2 linked regions of the Stratiformator vulcanicus genome follow. The protein of the gene in region 1 interacts with the protein of each later gene in a pairwise test. Links are inferred from orthologs where the notes say so. Each region holds a gene or a part of one and is shown in the gene's direction. Other genes may lie near its edges. The genes, in order: recA and dprA.

The links.
Region 2: the proteins of recA (region 1) and dprA interact in binary tests that used the Bacillus subtilis proteins (3 or more experiments, as listed by UniProt). The link is inferred for Stratiformator vulcanicus from one-to-one orthologs.

Annotation. Positions count from the first base shown.
Region 1 is NZ_CP036268.1:4,344,480-4,354,635, forward strand. Bases 3,761-6,661 are described here. They hold recA (recombinase RecA), read left to right. Parts: upstream 3,761-4,618; coding sequence 4,619-5,704; downstream 5,705-6,661. Other genes in these bases: cyaB (class IV adenylate cyclase), read left to right, coding at 3,761-4,273; alaS (alanine--tRNA ligase), read left to right, coding at 5,880-6,661. Outside these bases: Pan189_RS17290 (O-antigen ligase family protein), read left to right, coding at 1-162; Pan189_RS17295 (DUF1573 domain-containing protein), read left to right, coding at 270-1,484; Pan189_RS17300 (multiheme c-type cytochrome), read left to right, coding at 1,728-3,344; Pan189_RS17305 (DUF971 domain-containing protein), read left to right, coding at 3,397-3,705; more of cyaB, read left to right, coding at 3,725-3,760; more of alaS, read left to right, coding at 6,662-8,510; Pan189_RS17325 (TerD family protein), read right to left, coding at 8,876-10,156. UniProt on the Bacillus subtilis protein: Multifunctional protein involved in homologous recombination, DNA repair and competence.
Region 2 is NZ_CP036268.1:912,422-917,847, forward strand. Bases 1-2,863 are described here. They hold dprA (DNA-processing protein DprA), read left to right. Parts: upstream 1-783; coding sequence 784-1,944; downstream 1,945-2,863. Other genes in these bases: aroB (3-dehydroquinate synthase), read left to right, coding at 1-279; Pan189_RS03380 (hypothetical protein), read left to right, coding at 369-593; Pan189_RS03390 (L,D-transpeptidase family protein), read left to right, coding at 2,073-2,863. Outside these bases: more of Pan189_RS03390, read left to right, coding at 2,864-3,443; aceE (pyruvate dehydrogenase (acetyl-transferring), homodimeric type), read left to right, coding at 3,784-5,426. UniProt on the Bacillus subtilis protein: Protein that helps load RecA onto ssDNA during transformation. Binds cooperatively to circular ssDNA, is able to bridge different segments of DNA. Favors the loading of RecA onto SsbA- or SsbB-coated ssDNA and formation of RecA-DNA filaments.

The DNA of each region.
Region 1 (10,156 bases):
GCGAAGCAAGCGGGCAAACACGCCGCGGCGGCTCTGGCGCAGGACGAACGAAACCGGGCAAACGGGCACCTCGAACAGTACCTTCCGGACGGTATCCTGTCGCGGCTCAAAGATTTCGTTCAGCCTGCACTGGATTCATTGCCGCCCTCCGGCCAAGAATGAGCCAACAGGGAACCGACTTCTCGCGTAATCTTGGACGGGTTCTGTAGAGGCTCGTGTTCCCGTTTCCTGTCATGACCTGTCGCAACGCTCGCCATCGGCTCTTGAAAATGCATCGTTCGTTATCGTTTCTGACACTCCGTTCGCGTTTCTCGATCATTCCTTCACCAATCGTCGCGTCGGTCGCGCTCGCACTCAGTCTTGCCCTCCTCGGCTGCACTGCGGATCGCCCCGCCGAGGAGGCCGGATCATCCGCAGGAGCGACCGAACGTGAAGCAGGCTCGTCCGTCGCCGCCAACCCGGACCTACCGCCGACGACCTACGAACTACCCGAAGACAATTTCGACTTCGGCGAGATGCGCCTGGGCGAGACGGGAACCCACAAATTTGTCATTCGCAATACAGGACCAAATCCGCTGAAACTCGGAGAGCCTGTCACGACATGCAAATGCACCATCGCCGACACGCTCGACGATGCGATTCCTCCGGGGGAGCAGGCCAACATCACTTTGGAGTGGACGCCGAAGGCGGTGTCGGAGGAGTTCTTCCAGCAAGCGAAAATCCCGGTCTATAACGTCGAAGGTAAGTCGTCGATTTTGCTGGCCGTGCATGGTCGCGTCGACGAACTTCTCCACATCGAGCCGCCGGGGATTTGGGCGGCCGGCGAAATCCCCGCGGGGCAGGAACTCGACGTTTCGGGGCGCGTCTATTCCACGCTGACGGATGGGTTCGAGATTCAATCGATCGAAGCTGAATCGGATAGCGTCTCGGCATCAGTTGAACCGCTCGATGAGCAAACGCTCACAGAGCTCAATGCGAAGTCCGGTTTTGCCATTCGCATCAAATTAGCGGCCGTAAAAGAAGTGGGCACTTTTCGCGAGCGACTGACGGTCAAAACAAATCTTGAAGAGGAGGGAGCGCCGGAAATCCAACTCTTGGTCGAAGGGCGACGCAGCGGTCCGATTCGATTCATCGCCGGTCGAGGGGTCGAATGGGAACCGGAGCCGATGGCGATTGATCTCGGCTCCTTTTCGCAATCCGAAGGCTCATCGGCATCCCTAATCATGTTTGTTGGGGGGATGGAGGAACCGTTTGAGTTCACAGAGGTCTCGCCGACAGCCGACTATGTCGATCTGGCGATCGAGCCGATCGAAAGCTCTGGTTCGTCGAACCGCCAGAAGTTCCGACTGACGTTCTCCGTACCGCCCGGCGAAGCGCCGGTCATTGTGCATCGCCTGAAAACGTCGGTTCGCGCACATGTGACGACCAACCATCCGCTCGTAGGGAAGCTCAAGTTCTACGTCCAGATGCGCGTGACACCTTAGCCAAAGTCGATTATCGGCTGCCGTGCCAAGTCGGTGACGGTGGAGTCTTGTTTCATGGTGGAACCGATAGAGTTTTCAGCCGCGGAAAACAGGCTCCCCGGATATCGTTGAATGCCGTAGAATCACGGGTGGAGCAGTCGTCCGGTCGGAACAAACGTCGTTTGCCGATCGGCCGGTCCCGCATACAGCTCAGCCACGGATGGAATTCGTCGGCTCGTCTCGAAACTGCATGGATGATTCTTCATGGCTCGCGACAAAATTCTGATCCTATTCGCCCTGCTGGGCTGCGTGTTGATGGTCGCGGCGGTGGTCTATCGCGGTATCGCTTCAACCCGCCCGATGCAGCCCGGCGTCGACGGTGGAAGTGATCCCGGTCAAGGCGGAATCGCCGTACCGGAAGCGGGTCCGCCGTTTGCCGACTGGGAACAGCCCGACGCGGTTCTGCTAATCTCGAGTGAGCAGTTCGGTTACCTCGAGCCGTGCGGTTGTTCGGCCAGTCAGGCCGGGGGCATGGCCCGGCGGGCCGGTCTATTTCGCATGATCAAAGAGAAAGGCTGGCCGCTTGCCGCGATCGATTTGGGTGGCACCGTCAAGCGGCACCGTCGACAGTCGCAATTCAAATTCAGCAGCAATCTCGAGGCGCTGAAGCTCCTCGATTACGCCGCGCTGGGCGTTGGTCCCGAAGAGTTGAAACTGCGCCCCGACTATTTGCTCTCCCAGAATGTCATCGACCCCGAGACCGGCCAGGCTGCCCTGCCCTTTCTCGGAGCGAACCAGATGTTCTTTGACATCCCTGATCTCGATGGCGGGCCGATCAAGACGAAAGTGTTCGAGGCCGGTCCCGTTCGCTTCGGCGTGGCGCAAATTCTCGGCGATTCGATTCGGGACTCGATCGTGCCGGGAGGATCGACCGCCGACTTTTCGACCACCGCCCCGACCGACGTGCTACCAGATGTCATCGAATCGCTGGAGGCGGCCGAAGTCGATGTGATGGTCCTCCTCTCATACGCGACCCCTTCCGAGTCGACCGAACTCGCCGCGGCGTATCCTCAATTCGATATCGTGGTGACCGCTCGTGGGCCGGAAGACCCGCCGGAAAAAGCAGAACAGATCGGCGACACGCTGCTGCTCCGTGTCGGCCAGAAAGGCAAGCACATCGGCGCCGTCGGCGTAACGAAAGCCGAGGAATCGGGCATCGACCTGAAATTTGAACTCGTCGAACTCGATGCCGCTCGGTTTGACCACGTCACCGCCATGGACGAGGTCATGGCCTCCTACCAAACGCTGTTGGAAGACTACGAGTCGGAAGTCTTCGCCGACATTCCCGAAGGCGATGCCCCGCCCGGCGGGACCTACGTGGGAGCCGACCGCTGTGGGAAATGCCACACCAAAGCCTTTGCAAAGTGGAGCAAGTCTCGCCACGCGAAAGCGTATCATTCCCTCATCGAAGGGCGGGAAAACTTTGAAGGCGACTGGGTGCCACGGAACCACGACCCGGAATGTCTCTCCTGCCACGTGACCGGTTGGGACGCCCAGGATGTGTTCCCGTTCAAGTCTGGCTTTCTCCCGGAAGCGATCGCGTCGCAAAAGGGAGACCCCGACCGATACCATTTGCTGAAGGGCCAACAATGCGAAAACTGCCACGGCCCCGGCAGTCATCACTCAGAGGTCATGCAAACCTGGCTCGACGACAAGAATGCGGTCCCGCAGCCGGAGTTCCGGGCTGCCGCGAAAGAAATGAAAATCGAACTTACGGAGGCCCGTGACAATCTCTGCATCAAATGTCACGATCACGAAAATAGTCCGAAGTTCAATTTCGCCGAATACTGGTCTAAGGTGAAACACTCCGGGCTCGATTAAACCAGACCCCAGCCGCAGGCGTGAGCCGCGGCAAAAAGAGTTTCAACTTCCCATGGCTTCGGCTCCCACCGATATTCGCGCCGTCACCGATCGAGCGACTTTCGAAATCGATTGGCCCGATCGTAAGACTTCAAAATTGCCGTTTCGCTTCTTGAGGGGCCGGTGCCCCTGCGCGAGTTGCGTCAACGAATTTACTGGCGAGCGGGTCGTCGGGCCGAAGAATGTGGCCGAGGACATCGCGCCGTATGGTCTTGATCTCGCGGGCAACTACGCCCTGAAGATTCGCTGGAACGACGGGCACGACACCGGGCTGTTCACGTGGACCTACCTCCGCGAATTGTCTGACGAATCCGCAGATTGACGCTCCGGAGGACGGGACGATGGCGTATGAGGTCGAATCCAAGTTTCCCGTCGATTCGCACGACACCATTAAGGCCGAATTAGCCGACCTCGGTGCGACGGCCGGCGTGTCGATACGGCAGGCCGATCAATATCTCCGACATCCTTGCCGCGACTTCGCCTCGACCGACGAGGCCCTGCGGATCCGGCGGGTCAACGACTCCGCAGTCCTAACCTACAAAGGGCCGCGACTGGCTGGCGCAACTAAAGCGCGGTTTGAGGCCGAATACTCTCTCGATGCCGATGGTCGATCGGGCGACGGTTTCGCCGAAATCTTCACTCGCCTCGGCTTTGAACCGGTGCTGATCGTGCGAAAAGAACGGCAGCCGTTCACGCTCGAATTCGAAGGCCACCATTTCGAAATTGCTCTCGACCGTGTCGAGAGTCTCGGCTGCTACGTCGAGTTGGAACTGACCGCTGAAGACGACTCGCTCGAAGCCGCGCGATCCGCCGTCACCGCCCTCGCTGCCCGCCTCCACCTCGGCACGCCCGAGCCACGCAGCTATCTCGAAATGCTCCTCACCAAGTAACCCTCATTTTACCCAAATCGACCCCAAGCCCACGGGCACCGCCCCATGGGTCCATAGGCGGCTCTCCCGCCTCTCCCAGAAAACGTGACAAACTTCCACCTTTCCCGTTGACCCGAACAGGTGGCCACTATTATATTATTCGCGTGTCCACTATCGGCAATGTCGCCCGTTGGACAAACCGGTTCGGGAGTAACATCATGGTCACGCCGGAGGAACTGCGGTTCGACTTTCGCGGCTGGGCTCAAGAGCATCTCGGACCACCCACGAAGTCTCGGACGCCCCGTAAACGGGCGGTCGTCTCAGGTCGAGGTACGCATCATGGTCGCAGTGAGTGGGAACGGAGTCATGGCGAAGAAGGCATCCACCAAAGCCCTATCGAAATCAAAGAAGTCGTCGGAGTCGGATGATATCGACTCGGTCCTGTCGAACGCCGTCGGTCAAATCGAAAAGGCGTTCGGTCGCGGCTCAATCATGCGACTCGATTCCGACGCCGCCGCAGCCGGTATTCCCGGCATTGCGACGGGGGCTTTGTCGCTCGACCTCGCCCTTGGCGGGCGCGGTATTCCGCGCGGTCGGATCGTCGAAATCTACGGCCCGGAATCGAGCGGTAAGACGACCCTCGCACTGCACGTGATTGCCAGCGCGCAAAAAGCCGGTGGGATTGCCGCATTCATCGACGCAGAGCACGCCCTCGACCCATCGTGGGCGAAGCGTCTTGGCGTGAATCTCGAGGAACTGCTCGTCAGCCAGCCGTCCTACGGCGAAGAGGCTCTGCAGATTGCCGAAATGCTGATCAAGTCGAATGCGGTCGACGTAATCGTAATCGACTCGGTGGCGGCCCTCGTGCCGAAGGCAGAGCTTGATGGCGAAATTGGGGATACGCACGTCGGTCTGCAGGCTCGCATGATGAGTCAGGCGATGAGGAAACTGACCGGGGCGATCTCCCGCTCAAAGACGACGGTGATCTTCATCAACCAGATTCGCGAGAAGATCGGCGTGATGTTCGGCAGCCCAGAGACCACCCCCGGCGGCCGGGCCCTCAAGTTTTACTCCTCTGTCCGTCTGGATGTCCGCCGCATCAGCACCCTGAAAGATGGTGATCAGACCGTCGGCATGCGAATGAAGGTTAAGGTCGTCAAGAACAAGGTCGCCCCGCCGTTCCGCATCGCGGAGTTCGACATGCTCAGCGAGTGCGGCATTAGCGCCTCGGGCGACGTGCTCGACATGGCCGTCGAAGACCGGGTCGTCAACAAGAGCGGTGCCTGGTTCAGCTACGGCGACACCCGCATCGGCCAGGGCCGAGACAAGTCGCGAACTTTTCTCGAGGAAAACCCCGACATGCTCGAGGAAATCCGCAACAAAGTCCTCGAAGCCCGCGGCATCCTCCCCCCCGCAGCGGCCAATGCCGACGCCGAGTCCGAAGAGGAATAAGCGGTCGGCCTCAAAAGGTCGCAATGTGCTGCGCTTCGAGTGACATGTGAACCCGACGCAACCGAATCGGCTCTTACGGTGGAGCGATTCTCCGCAACCGGTCACAATGCTCGCGTCGTCCACGCTGCCGCAGGCACATTGGGGCCTTTGGCCCCCGCAACCAGTTGATTGATCTATGAAGACCGACGAACTCCGCGAGAAGTACCTCAGCTTTTTTGAGCAGAAGGGCTGCACCCGCCGACCGAGCGATGTCCTCGTCCCCAAAGACGACCCGACCGTGCTATTTACCCCCGCGGGGATGAACCAGTTCAAAAACGAGTTCCTCGGCCTCGGCCGCCCCGACTTCAAAAGCGCGACCACGTCGCAAAAGTGTTTGAGGACGGGGGATATTGAGAACGTTGGCGTCACGCCTTTTCATCACACATTTTTCGAGATGTTGGGAAACTTCTCGTTCGGCGATTACTTTAAGACTGAAGCCATTCACTGGGCCTGGGAGTTCCTCACCGACAAGAAATGGCTCGGCCTCCCGCCGGAAACCCTTACCGCCACCGTCTATCTGGACGACGAAGAGGCCTACAGCATCTGGGCGAACGACGTCGGCCTGCCCGCCAAACGCATCCGTCGGCACGATGAGTACGAAAACTTCTGGCCTGCCGGTGCCCCCACCAACGGACCCGACGGCGTCTGCGGCCCCTGCAGCGAAATCTACTACTCGTCCGACGGCGGCAAGAGCGAAGTCGAGATCTGGAACCTCGTCTTCACGCAGTTCAACCGGACCGGCAGCCCTCCCGACAACCTCAAGCCCCTCCCCAAGAAAAATATCGACACCGGGATGGGCCTCGAGCGGACCGCCTCCGTCCTGCAGGGCGTCGTCAGCAACTTCGAGATCGACACCCTCCGCCCCCTTTGCGTCGCCGCCGGGGAGACCGTCGGCAAAGAGTACTCCTTCGACGCCCCCGACGGCCGGGCCATCCGCCGCATCGCCGACCACGCCCGCGCCATCACGATGTGCATCCACGAAGGCACCGCCCCGGGCAACAAAGAGGAGAACTACGTCGTCCGGCAGCTCCTGCGCCGCGCCGTCCTCGAAGGCTTCCTGCTCGGCCGCCGCGACCCGTTCGTCTTCTCGCTCGTCGACTCCGTCGTCGACGTGATGAAGGTCCCCTACCCCGAAGTCGCCAAGACCGTCCAGAGCGTCAAAGACACCATCAAGTCGGAAGAGGCCCGCTTCCTCGACACGATCGAACGCGGCCTCGACAAGTTCAACCGCTGCGTCGACGACGCCCGCAAGTCCGGAGCGTCCCTCCTCCCCGGCGACGAAATCTGGGACCTGCACTCCACCTACGGCTTCCTCGTCGAACTGACCGAAGCCCTCGCCGCTGAGCACAACCTCGCCGTCGACCGTGCCCGCTTTAATGAACTCGAAGGCGAGCACGAAGAGACCAGTAAGGGCGGCAAGACTTACGGCGTCATGGCTGCCGGTCCGCTCCACGCCCTCCACGAAACCCACGGCGGCTCCGAATTTCTCGGCTACGACTCCACCGCATCCGAAAGTGAGATCATCGGCCTCATCGCCGAAGGCCGGCTCGTGGAGCATGTTGATGAAGTCGGCCACGCCGAGCCCATCGGCGTCGTGCTCGATCGCTCCCCCTTCTACGCCGAAGCCGGTGGTCAGGTCGGCGACGTCGGCACCCTCACCGGCGACGGCTTCGAATTCCGCGTCACCGACACGCAAAAGGAACGCGACCTCATCGTGCACCTGGGCCATCTGCAGCAGGGCGAACTCAAAGTCGGAGCAAAGATCAACGCCGAAGTCGATGCCGGTCGCCGTAGCGGCATCCGCCGGGCCCACAGCGCCACGCACATCCTGCATCACGCCTTGCATGAGGTGATCGGCAAAGACGCCACGCAGCGCGGTTCCAAGGTCGAAGCCGACCACCTTCGCTTCGACTTCAACCACCGCCAGGCCCTCACGCCCGACGAACTCAGTCGCGTCGAGGACATTATGAACGAGCTCGTCGCCTCCGGGGCCGACGTCACCACGAACGTGCTGCCGATCGAAGAGGCCAAAAAGCTGGGGGCGATGGCCCTGTTCGGCGAGAAGTACCCCGACTTCGTTCGCGTCGTCTCGATGGGAGACTTCAGCCTCGAATTCTGCGGCGGCACGCACCTGACCAACACCGGGCAGGTCGGCTTCTGCAAGATCGTCTCCGAAGACGCCGTCGGCACCGGCATCCGCCGCATCTCCGCCGTCACCGGCCAGGCCGCCTTAAATCGCATGCGGGAAGCCGAGCAACTCTTAAAAGAAGCTCAGGCCGCCCTGAAAGCCCCCCGGCCCGAAGACCTGCCGCAGCGTATTAATGTCTTACAGGAAGAATTAAAGACCCTCCGCAAACAGCTTGCGCAGCAAAGTCAGCAGAACGTCGCCGGCGAGATCGACGAACTGCTCGCCAAGGCCGAAGAGGTGGACGGCGTCAAACTCATCGCCCACCAACCCACCACCGGTGATCGCGACATCCTTAAGAAATACGCCGACCTGCTCCGCAATCAAAAGGAGCCGGTCGCCTTAATTTTAGGGATGGAAGTCGACGGCAAAGCCGCCCTGCTCGCCGCCGTCAGCAAGGAACTCGTTAAGCGTGGTGTGAAGGCCGGCGACTGCGTGAAAGCCGCGGCCAAAGAAGTCTCCGGCGGCGGCGGAGGCCGCCCCGACCTCGCCGAAGCCGGCGGCAAAGACCCGTCCAAACTGCCCCAAGCCTTAGAAGCTGGGTTGGCCTACTACAAGTCAGCTCTGTCGAGCGGAAGTTGAGGGTTGAAGGAGTAGGGACGAGAGAGTAGGGACGAAAGTTTAGCCGCGCACGGCAGTAAGCGGATCAGGGAGCGGCATCGATCCGCCAGCCCCATTTCCGTCGCACGTGGATGTCGCCATCAAGCGTGCGCCGCCACGGCTCCGGTCCGCTCCTGACCAGTCGCGGCTGCATTGGGTCGCGTTTCGACGAATCTCGTCCACGAATCACAGCCGCCCGACTTCGATGCGAAAGTGATCAATATGGGGGTGTAGAGTCCACACAATGAACCCAACTGGATGAGAGAAGATGGCCGAGGAACGAGCAGTCGGTCAGCCGAGAGTGTCAACCCGCGGGTCCGAACGATTGCCCGCTACGTACCAAAGCCTCAAGCAAGAAATTCACTTAGTATGCGGTCCGAGTCGAAGGCTGTCAGGTCGCCTTCATGCAAGCCGAAGACCGTTTCGGCGGATTGCATGTTTTGCACCACTTCTCCGCGAGCCTCTGCATGCATTTCGAGAAGATCGTATAACGTCGGCTTCTTTAAATCGACTATTGCTTGGCCGATCTGGCTAAGTCCTACAGAGTTGCGAGCAGCATTGTTTATCTGCGCTGCACTCTTAAGACCAAGGTCTGCCCAATGCACTCGCCGTTCTTCGGCATCAACGATTACCGGTACGCAAGCACGTGTCGAAGCGGTGATATCAATCTTATCAACGACGGTCTTCGGTTCAAAAATCTCGCCGGAGTTTGGCCGCTTTCGTATCATCCATCCTCCGAAGCACTCTGGCAACGCAGCGAATGGCTGGCCGGTGTAAGACAGAACGCTCATTACGACGTATCGGGCACCCATTGATCGGACCGATTCCAGACTGATGTCTATAAACTCGCATGCTCCTTTTGGAGCCGATGTGACGTCGCCGCTGTGGTAGCACTCTCCACTTCGCAGATTGTAGTAGGCGATCTCGCCGCTCGTCTGCCAGTTATCGCTGAAGAGGGATGCCGATAGGTCTAAGTCTACACGACTGCTGCTAGTGCCTGCGGCGTTGTAAATATTCTTCCACCAACAAAAGAAGCGCAGAGTATCGCCGCTTGGTAGTTGGAAGCTGGAACCGCGTGTGATCGCGCGAAGCGACCGGCTGGCGGAGCGCTGCGAATGGGGTACGAACACTTCCGTCAGTCGTTCATCAATCCAGACTTTGCCGAGTCGGGGAAGCCGTGCGAATCTTTGCATTAACTGGCTGCGTAGACCGCGCGCAGCAGCGAGCGTTAGCGATGGGGCAAGCGGTGGCAGCTTGTCGGTACTAAACTGAACTTTGGCTGCATTTCCCTTTGGAAAAAATGCTCGACTGGAGAGTGAGTCGCGTTGCCGAAAATGAGCCCAAGCTTGCAGGAGCACAGGAGTCGAGACTTGGCCGGCGACAGAGAAGAACGTCGTCAAAACCATTTCAGGTTCGTCGACGGAACGAAGGATATGGTCCAATCGTCGAGCAAACTCTCCAGGGCGTTGAGTCAGGAGCGAGGTTATCGAATGCGGGTCGCCTCGCGAAATCGATTCTTCGACCTTTGCATTGAATGTCTTGAAGGGAATGTCGTTTCGAATCACATCGAATGCGGCAAGTGCGTTCGGGAAGCGTTTCTTATAGTCGCCCGGATGGAGAAACTCACC
Region 2 (5,426 bases), 3.4 Mb from region 1 along the record:
CTGCGCGGGTTGATCGATGCCCAAACGACAACTCGGCAAATCGAACTGCTGTGTGCGTTCGGGCTGCCTGCGTCTCTCGGGGACGAAGAGGTGAGCTCCGGTCGCTTACGCTCCCGGCTCGCCTTTGACAGCGATGAGGTGATCGAGCGGATGAAGCTCGATAAGAAGAACTCCGGGGGGAAAATTCGCTTCATTCTGCCGAAGAAAATGGGCGAAGTCGGGCTGTTCGATGACTGTGAAGAAGAGGATGTGCGAGGCATTCTGGCGGAAATTGCATAACACCCGGCGAGCGGAAGGCGTGAGCCTTCTGGTACATTGTGGTGTCGAATATCTGACGGACTGACCGAGGCAAACCGGAGCATGTTTTCGTGACGACCAAATTGCTAAAAACAGACGCGGGCTGGGTGCTGCCGCTCGACGACGAACTCGTGGCAAAAGCGCAGCTCGATGGTGAGACCGTGCTCGACGTGGAACTCACGTATGGCGAGTTGCGTGTGGTGCCGTTTCGAGTCGGCCTGACGGACACGGAACGCAACGCTGCCATTGAGGCGATCAATGAGCAATTCGGAGATACTTTTGCTCGCCTCGCCTGACACGCTCGAAGATGATGGGAATCCTGATGAGGGAGCAACCAGAAGGGCGTTCTCGCGACAAGTCGAAAACTAAGTGCCGTGAGGATTCCAAACATGAATCACGGGAACAAAGACTTCGACGGATTCTCTTAGACATCGACGCGCGGTTCGGTGAAACCCTCCGTCGCTTGGCAAAGTAAGTGATTCCTCAATGCCTGACCCCGCCCTCATCGCCGCCCTGCGATTGACGCTGACGCCCGGCGTGGGGCCGCGGATCAGGCAGACTTTGATCGACGCTTTCGGGGCGGTCGATCGCATCTTTGCGGCGCAGCGGTCGGAGTTGTTGGAACTGCCGGGGATCGGGCCGAAGCTGGCGGATGCGATCACGGCGGCTGCCCAGTCGGACGAGCCGGAGCGGGAACTTCGCCGGTGCGATGAACTCGGTGTGAAATTGATCCTGAAGGGGACCGACGAATACCCTGCGATGCTTTCGGAACTGCCCGATGCTCCGCCGGTGCTGTATGTGCGGGGAGAACTGTTGCCGCAGGACCAGCTCGCGCTGGCGATCGTCGGGTCACGGGGCTGCACCTATTACGGACAGCGGCAGACGGAGAAGATCGCTGGCGGACTCGCCCGGGCCGCGGTGACGGTCGTCAGCGGTCTGGCCCGCGGTATCGACGGCCATGCCCATCGTGCCGCGCTGAATGCGGGCGGACGCACGATCGCCGTGACCGCGACCGGGATGGAAACGGTCTATCCGCCGGAACATGCGGATCTGTCCGATGAGATCACCGCGAACGGTGCGATTGTGACGGAATTTCGTCTTGATCAGAAACCGCTCGCCGGGCTGTTTCCACAGCGGAATCGCATCATCAGCGGATTGTCGCTCGGCGTGATCCTGACAGAGGCTTCCCGGAAAAGCGGGGCGCTGCACACGGCCCGTCACGCGGTGGAACAAAATCGGGAGGTTTTTGCGATCCCCGGCCCGATCGACAGCGGAGCGAGCGAGGGCTGTCACGATCTGATCCGCGACGGAGCGACGTTGATCCGCGGCGTTGATGACGTGCTCGAAGCGCTGGGGCCGCTCCGCGAGTCGATTCGCGTTCCCGTTACCGAACGGGGCCGCCGGCCGAAGAAGAACGATCGAGATGAGCCTTCCGAAGAGCGTACCGTCGCCAGTCCGGCCGAGTTACTGCTGACCGATCAGGAGCGGCAGGTGCTCGATGCCGTCGCGGCGCAGCCGGAGGCGGTCGACCTTGTTCTGGAGAGGGCGGCAATCGAACCGGGGCGGACCTTGGCAACGCTGACGATGCTGGAGATGAAGCGGCTGGTCCGCCGGCTCCCGGGAAATCGCATCGTCCGATCATCGTGACGGGCCGGTCTCTCACGTGCCCTCCGAGGCGAAGCGCGTGTCAACCCCGGTGCGGGAAATTGGTGTAGGCACCTTCCCCGAGGTTTGCTAGCGTTCGCGCGCTTCCATTTCATCTCAGGGAAAATCCCATGGCTTCCCGCCTTCGCAGCGATCGACCGTACGATGCCTTTATCTGGACCGTCGCCTTATTGGCGTTCGGCGGCTTGACGATGTGGCACTTCGAAATGTGGCCGACCGGCTGGAATCCGGAGCATGCCATCGAAGTCACCGACCTCAATGGTGAGGGAACCGAAGCCGTTGAAGACTTGCTGCCGGAAAGCGAGCTCGACGTTCCCGGTACGCTGGTGAACAACGACTTCGACGAGTCTGCTCACGAGGCGACTAACAACAACCAAAATTCCGATGTCGACCTCGCCGTGTTCGAGCAGAGTGAACCGCCCCAGCAGGCTGAGCCACGATTTCCGGAAGAATTAAATCTGCGCGATCAGGTTGCGGCATTGCCGCAGCGCGTGCCGCCGCAGTGGCCGCCGACCGAACCGGCCCGGACCGCCGAAATCGATGGCCCGGACCGTGCCGTGAGGTCTCAAGCCGGCGCGGTGATTCCGGCCTCTTCTGTACGGAACGAAGGCGTCGATGATGGCTGGCCTGCTCAGAAAGGGGCAACCGACGCGTTCGCAATCAAATCGTTTCACCCTGACGACCAGCATGTGCTTCCGCCGACGACCTCGGCAAACTTGGGGCGGACCGATGAAGACTTCAGTTCGGAACAGCTTGCCTCGCCGCGGCAACTGAGCCAGTGGTTGCAAATCGCCGATGCGAAATTGGCTGAGGGGAATCTTCGCGACGCCAATCGCCTGTTCAGTCGAGCTCTCTGGGGGTCCGAACGGCCTTCGGGAGAGTTGCTTGAGAAAATCGATCGGACTGCCGCAAAGTTGTTCTTTCGGCTCAGCGATCGCTATCAAGCGGACCACGTGGTCAAAGCCGGCGAGTCGATCGAGCAAATTGCCCGCAAATATGACGTTTCGTGGCAGTATCTGGCTCGACTCAATCGACTCAATTCGTTCAAGCTGACCCCGGGCACGAAACTGAAGGTCGTGACCGGGCCGTTTGGCGCAACGATCGATCAATCCGATTTCGTGCTGACTTTGCACTTAGGCAAGGAGCGTCAATACGTGCGCCGTTACCCGACCGGTTTCGGACAGGATGCCCCGATTCCCTCGGGCCGCTACCTTGTGGCCGGACGGGTGATCAATCCTGACTACCGCGGGCCTGACGGAACGATGGTGGCCGGTGGATCGGCCGCCAATCCGCTCGGCGGGTTTCGGATCAAGCTGACCGACGCTACGGGCCGCCTATCCTCCGTCTCGATCCACGGGACGAATGATGCGAATCTCGTGGGTCGGCCGAGCGGTCCTGGCACCATTCGGCTGCGAAATGAAGATGCTGCCGAGCTGTTCGATATGCTCAGCGACGGCTCGGTGATTACCGTCCAACCGTAGCGTCGGCTCTCGAAGACATACTTACAAGCCGCGCACGAAGTAAACGGATCTATTGCGTCGATCCGCTTACTTCGTGCGCGGCTTGTTGCGTGATCGACACTTCGCGTCTTTCGAACCGGGCTCGTCATTCGCCACCAAGGTTGGTGTGCCTGAATGCGGCTGGTACAATCTCTGGCTCAATCGTGATGGACCGAGCATCGGGCGACGTTGAAATGTCGCTTTCGCGTGCGTCGGTCCGTCAGACAGGTTAGCCTCTCGCCATCGTGCCGGTGTCAGTTTTCGTTCGGCAGGACGAAGCGGCGACACGGCCTCAGTATAGCCATTGTACGGAACAGACCGCATGTCGAATGAGACCGTCGCCGAGCCCGCCTCCGGCATCGACGAATTGGAGCTCCAGGATTGGTACGAATCGCTCGAAGATATCCTGTATCGCTACGGGCCGGAAGAAGCCGGCCATTTGCTTGAGCAGTTGGAGGAGCGGGCGGCCCGGCGTGGCGTCGTGTTGCCGTTTTCCGCTACCACGCCGTACCAGAATACGATTCCCCTGTCGCAACAGCCCGAATACCCGGGTGACATGGAATTGGAACAGAAGATTCGGCGGCTGATCCGCTGGAATGCCGCCGTGATGGTCGTGCGGGCCAACAAGCACGAAGACGGCATCGGCGGGCACATCTCAACCTACGCGAGCTCCTGTACGCTCTACGAAGTCGGCTTCAACCATTTCTTCCACGCCCGGACCGACGACCACACCGGCGACATGGTCTACTTCCAAGGGCACGCCTCGCCCGGAATGTATGCCCGCGCCTTTATCGAAGGGCGGTTGGAAGAGTCGCACCTGGAGAATTTCCGCCGCGAATTGCCACGCGGCAGCGGCCTGTCCTCCTATCCGCACCCGTGGCTAATGCCGGAATTCTGGCAGTTCCCCACGGTCAGCATGGGTCTCGGGCCGATCACGTCGATCTATCACGCACGCTTTTTGCGATACCTCAAGAATCGCGGAGTGATGGAGACCGATAAATCGAACGTCTGGTGCTTCCTCGGCGATGGCGAAATGGACGAGCCGGAGAGCCTTGGGGCGATCACCCTGCCCGCTCGCGAAAAGCTCGACAATCTCATCTGGGTCATCAACTGCAACCTGCAGCGGCTCGATGGACCGGTCCGCGGCAACGCCAAAATTATCCAGGAGATGGAAGGCATCTTCCGCGGCGCGGGCTGGAACGTGCTCAAAGTCGTCTGGGGCAGCACCTGGGATAAGGTCTTCGAGAAAGACGAACAGGGCAAACTCGTCAAACGCCTCGGAGAGATGGTCGACGGTGAGTACCAGCGTCTCAGCATTGAGTCGGGCGCTGAGAACCGTGCGCAGATTTGCGGGGATGACGAAGACCTGCACCGCATCCTCGGCCACTTCAGCGATGAAGAAATCGACGACCTGCGTCGCGGAGGCCATTCGCAGCGCAAGGTTTACGCCGCTTATAAGAAGGCGACCGATCGAAACGGCAAGCCGACCGTCGTGTTGGCGAAAACAATTAAGGGCTGGGGACTCGGCAGCGCGGGTGAAGGCAAGAACGTCGCCCACAACGCCAAGAAGATGACTCCGGACGAATTAAAGGCGTTTCGCTCGCGGTTCAGTCTGAATTTCACCGACGAAGAGCTTCAGGAAAAACCGCCCTTCTTGCGGCCGGAGAACGGATCACCCGAATACGAATATCTCCACTCGCGGCGAAAAGAACTCGGCGGCTTCGTCCCAGCGCGACGACCGACCGATGAGAGCCTGCAGATTCCGGCGTTGGATGTCTTCTCGAAATACCTTGAAGGCACCCGCGAAGGCCAGTCCGCCAGCACCACATTTGTCTTCGGGCAGATCATCGCTTTGCTCATGCGGGACAAGAACATCGGCAAACGCGTCGTGCCGATCATTCCCGACGAGGCCCGCACCTTCGGCATGGAAGGCCTCTTTAAGCAGGTCGGCATCTATGCGCCGTT